2 regions of the Paenibacillus sp. B46(2026) genome follow, and region 2 is predicted to be linked to the other one. Evidence: riboswitches for the same ligand, from Rfam matches in the RefSeq annotation. Region 2 holds a riboswitch; the other holds the start of a gene.
What was found. Region 2 has a riboswitch for cyclic di-AMP ahead of AC1S8V_RS16585 (C40 family peptidase). Riboswitches for the same ligand answer to the same signal wherever they lie in the genome.

Region 1 (2,202 bases), 190 kb from region 2:
GTTCATTTTGTCCAAGCTGCTGGGACGACTGGAAAGGAAGTTGAGTGCAAGTGATAGACGTTAGACAATTACACAAATCCTATGGAAACAATGATGTACTGAAGGGTGTTAATGTGACCATTGGCAAAGGCGAGGTTGTTGTTGTCATCGGTCCTTCCGGTTCAGGGAAAAGTACGTTCTTGCGTTGTCTGAACCTGCTTGAACAGCCTTCATCGGGTGAGATTGATTTTGAGGGGGTGTCGATCACAGACCCGAAGCACAACATCAATGCGACTCGTGAAAAAATGGGCATGGTGTTCCAGCATTTCAACCTGTTCCCACACAAAACGGTACAGCAAAACATCACGATTGCTCCGATTAAAGTGAAGAAACAATCCACGCAGGAAGCGGAGAAAATCGCTGCTGATCTGCTTAACACCGTGGGCTTGTACGATAAAAAAGATACATTCCCGAATCAGCTGTCCGGTGGACAGAAGCAGCGGATCGCCATTGCAAGAGCATTGGCCATGCAGCCGCATGTTATGCTGTTCGACGAGCCTACTTCGGCACTGGACCCCGAGATGGTCGGTGAAGTATTGGATGTCATGAAACGTCTTGCAGAAGGCGGGATGACCATGGTTATCGTGACGCATGAGATGGGTTTTGCACGTGAAGTGGGAGACCGGATCCTGTTCATGGATGGCGGGGTTATTGTAGAAGAGGGAACACCAGACGAAGTGTTTGGAGCACCCAAACATTCACGTACACGTGATTTTCTTGCTAAAGTACTCTAAATTAGATTATTCAAATAGTGTTACTGACTTTAAGTCGGTAACGCTATTTTTATGCGAATTAGTCACCTACAGACCGAAAAGTAACTTTTCTGTTACCTAATACAAAGGCATCGGGTCACACAACATTTCTGAATTATCCAGTATTCTTACAGATGATGATGCGCTAAAAACCATTTGGTAAGAATTACTACAAGTTCAGGTTACAAAATTGTGATATATTGAACTCTGCCGAAACTTCCGGACAGGAAGTGCGGGGGATGTAACGATGCAGATTGTGCAGGGGAAGATCGATAGCACACTGCTTGGGGTGAATTAGGGGTACATAATGTTTCAAAATGTAACGAAAAACCTATAGGGTGGGCTCCTCATCCGAATCCGACAACTAACTTCGCAGGCATAATGAGGGAGGAAGACCATGATTAACAAGAAACGTATAGCCAAAACAGCAGTAGCATTATTGACAACAGCAATGCTTATTCAAGCCGTTCCGGCTCACGCAGATTCAGTTCATGTGGCCAAAGAGGGGGATACCTTCTACACCTTATCAAAACAATATGGAGTAGCACTTAACACGTTGGTTAAAGCAAATAACGACATTTCGCCCTACAACATTTATGGTGGTTTGAAAATTACGATCCCCGGCAAAGCAAATAATGTTGCTGCTGCCGCAACGGAAAGCAAGACTCAAGCGAAGACGGTTACCACAGCAAGCTTGGACGTTAACGCAGATAACAAAGTGGTTCAAGCCTGGGGCAAAACGTTTGATTACAGTAAAGCAGTGAATGTGAAAGCAACGGCGTACTCTGCAGATCCGTCTGAAAATGGAGGATGGGGTGCTGTGGATTACTTCGGCAATGATCTTGAACTGGGTACGATTGCTGTTGATCCAAGTGTGATTCCACTTGGAACCAAAGTACTGGTCACTGGTCACAGCCATCCAGGATTGCCAAAACAGGCTTTTGTAGCCACAGCACGTGATGTGGGCGGTGCAATCAAGGGTCACCGGATTGATATCTTCATTCCTGGTAGCAAGCAGTCCGTAAGCACATTTGGTTTTCAGGATATCGAGCTCTACATTCTGAAGTAGAAAGTAAATTACATCCTAATGAATTCAAACTGGGTGTCTGCCAGTCGCTAACTTGCGATTGAACAGGCACCCTTTTAACATTTGCAATCATTTCCTAACACGGATCAAGGACATCCTAATCTTTGGCCTTCGGCAATCCCAACATTTCGTCCAAGGTGACGAGTTCATATCCGCGGTTACGCAGTTCCTCAATGACTTCGGGCAAAGCCTCAATCGTGCCGTTCAGGTTAGAGCCCACACCGCCTCCTGCATGCTGCAGAACGATGGAACCAGGTTTTACGGCAGATAGGATATTATCCTTCACCTTTTCCTTGGAGAGGCCTTTCCAGTCCAGGGAGTCAA
Region 2 (2,202 bases):
ATTTAACTAAAGAGGGTTTTGATATTACGGAAGCTCATAATGGAACCGAAGGACTGTCCTATCTTCAGAAAAATTCGTATCATGTCATTTTATTAGACGTTATGATGCCCGATATGGATGGATGGCATCTTTGTGAAAAAATCAGATCGTTTAGTGAAACACCTATATTGATGCTTACAGCTCGAGGGGATGTGAAGGATAAGGTACATGGGTTAGGTGCCGGTGCTGATGATTATATGGTGAAACCTGTAAATTCAGATGAACTCATTGCTCGCTTGTTTGCGCTTATTCGACGATCTTCACAGTCTCTAAGCCTCAAAGAAATCGGTAAAAAAATCATGTATACAGACATGATTATTTATCCAGATCGAAGACAGGTTATGGTACTTGACACAAATTTGGATTTGACCCAAAAAGAACTTGATATATTGCTTATATTGGCCGAGCATCCACAAAGAGTTTTCTCTAGAGATGAAATCATAGAACGTCTCTGGGGAAGTGACTTTTTTGGGGATAACCGAGTCGTAGACACCCATGTGAAAAATATCCGGGAGAAGTTGCAGTTGGCTGGCTTGGAACAGAATCCCATTCAAACGGTTTGGGGCATAGGGTATAAGTGGTTGTATAGTGTAGAGGAGCCTTGAACTTATAACTAGAATTCGGCAATACAAAAAGAACTTGTGCTAAGAAGCGATCCTCCCTAAGTTTAGCAGGAGACGGTCGTTTCTTTTCTTTTTTAGTATAAGATATACGAGAATTCCACATTAAATCCACACAATTTAACAATATAATATTCTATAGGTTACAAATATTTAACTATTTTTGCCGAATTTCGTATTGAAAACGGGGGAACCATTTGTTGGGTGAATTATTCTTGCAAGAAAAGAATATAGGGAGCCTTTAACCGAATCCTTAAGCTAACTCCGTAGGCATCTAAGGGAGGAACAAAAGTTTGAAGAAAGTTATTTTATCGGTGCTTGGAGCAGCAGTTTTATTTACCTCCACAGCAACAGGGGCATTTGCTAGTCAGGCAAAACTAACAGAAGAAATAAAAGAAGTGGTTGGAACGCCATACCTTTATGGTGGGACAACAACATCTGGTTTTGATTGTTCCGGTTTTATCCTGTATGTTTTTAATAAGTTTAAACTAGATTTGCCGCGCACTTCTAGTATGCAAGCAACAAAGGGATCGTTTGTAGAGAAAGAAGAACTACGCCCAGGGGATCTCGTTTTCTTTAATACGAATGGTCGCAGCATTTCCCATGCAGGTATTTATGTAGGTGACAATCAATTTGCACATTCATCAAGCAGTAAGGGTGTTCGAATTAGTAGCTTATCTGAAAGTTATTATAAAACCAAATATGTTACAGCTCGTCGAGTGGTTAGCGAGCAGAACTATCTTAAAATGGTTGACGATAGTCATTAAAATGGACAAGCCCGTGGGTAATTCACGGGTTTTTCCATTTTGTTTAGCAACTTGCCTCGAACAGATAAAGCCATTCTCAGTGAACTAAACCAATAAATAAGTAAATAACTTAACAAACTGTGATTTATGATGTGGACATTAACCTTTCACAGATTCCACATACATAAAAGCTAAACTAATCTTATATCGATTAGAGGAGAATAGCCCAATGTGTGGATTTGTAAGTTTATATAACAAGTATCGTATGCCAGTAGATGCAAATATTCTGCAACATATGACAGACTCCATAGCTCATCGTGGCCCAGATGATGAAGGGATGTATATCCATGATCATATCGGTCTGGGTTTTAGGAGACTAAGTATACTGGATATCGAGCACGGGGCACAGCCCATGACCAATGAGACCAAAGATATTTGGCTTGTATTCAATGGGGAGATTTATAATTATAAAGAGTTGAAGGATTGGTTAAGCCAAAAAGGTCATACATTTTATACAGATTCGGATACTGAAGTGCTGCTGAGGCTTTATGAAGACGTTGGAATTAAATGTGTCAGCTATTTACGGGGCATGTTTGGTTTCACCATATGGGATCGAAAAAAAGATCTTTTATTTGCGGCAAGGGATCATTTCGGGATAAAGCCTGTATATTTCAGTGAAACCGCCTTTGGATACATGATTGGTTCTGAAATTAAATCGATACTGGCTTCAGGTAGGATTGATCGGGAAGTAGATGAGAATGCACTATATCATTATCTTACATTTCAATATGTACCTG

Region 1: another riboswitch for cyclic di-AMP. It lies ahead of AC1S8V_RS17460 (3D domain-containing protein); the one in region 2 lies ahead of AC1S8V_RS16585 (C40 family peptidase).

What each region holds. Positions count from the first base shown of each region.
Region 1 is NZ_CM165907.1:3,921,527-3,923,728, reverse strand. It holds gene AC1S8V_RS17470 (ABC transporter substrate-binding protein/permease) at 1-64, shown strand, start outside; gene AC1S8V_RS17465 (amino acid ABC transporter ATP-binding protein) at 51-773, shown strand; cyclic di-AMP (ydaO/yuaA leader) riboswitch at 990-1,186, shown strand; gene AC1S8V_RS17460 (3D domain-containing protein) at 1,189-1,860, shown strand; gene AC1S8V_RS17455 (polysaccharide deacetylase family protein) at 1,976-2,202, opposite strand, start outside.
Region 2 is NZ_CM165907.1:3,728,348-3,730,549, reverse strand. It holds gene AC1S8V_RS16590 (response regulator transcription factor) at 1-644, shown strand, start outside; cyclic di-AMP (ydaO/yuaA leader) riboswitch at 814-947, shown strand; gene AC1S8V_RS16585 (C40 family peptidase) at 953-1,426, shown strand; gene asnB (asparagine synthase (glutamine-hydrolyzing)) at 1,635-2,202, shown strand, end outside.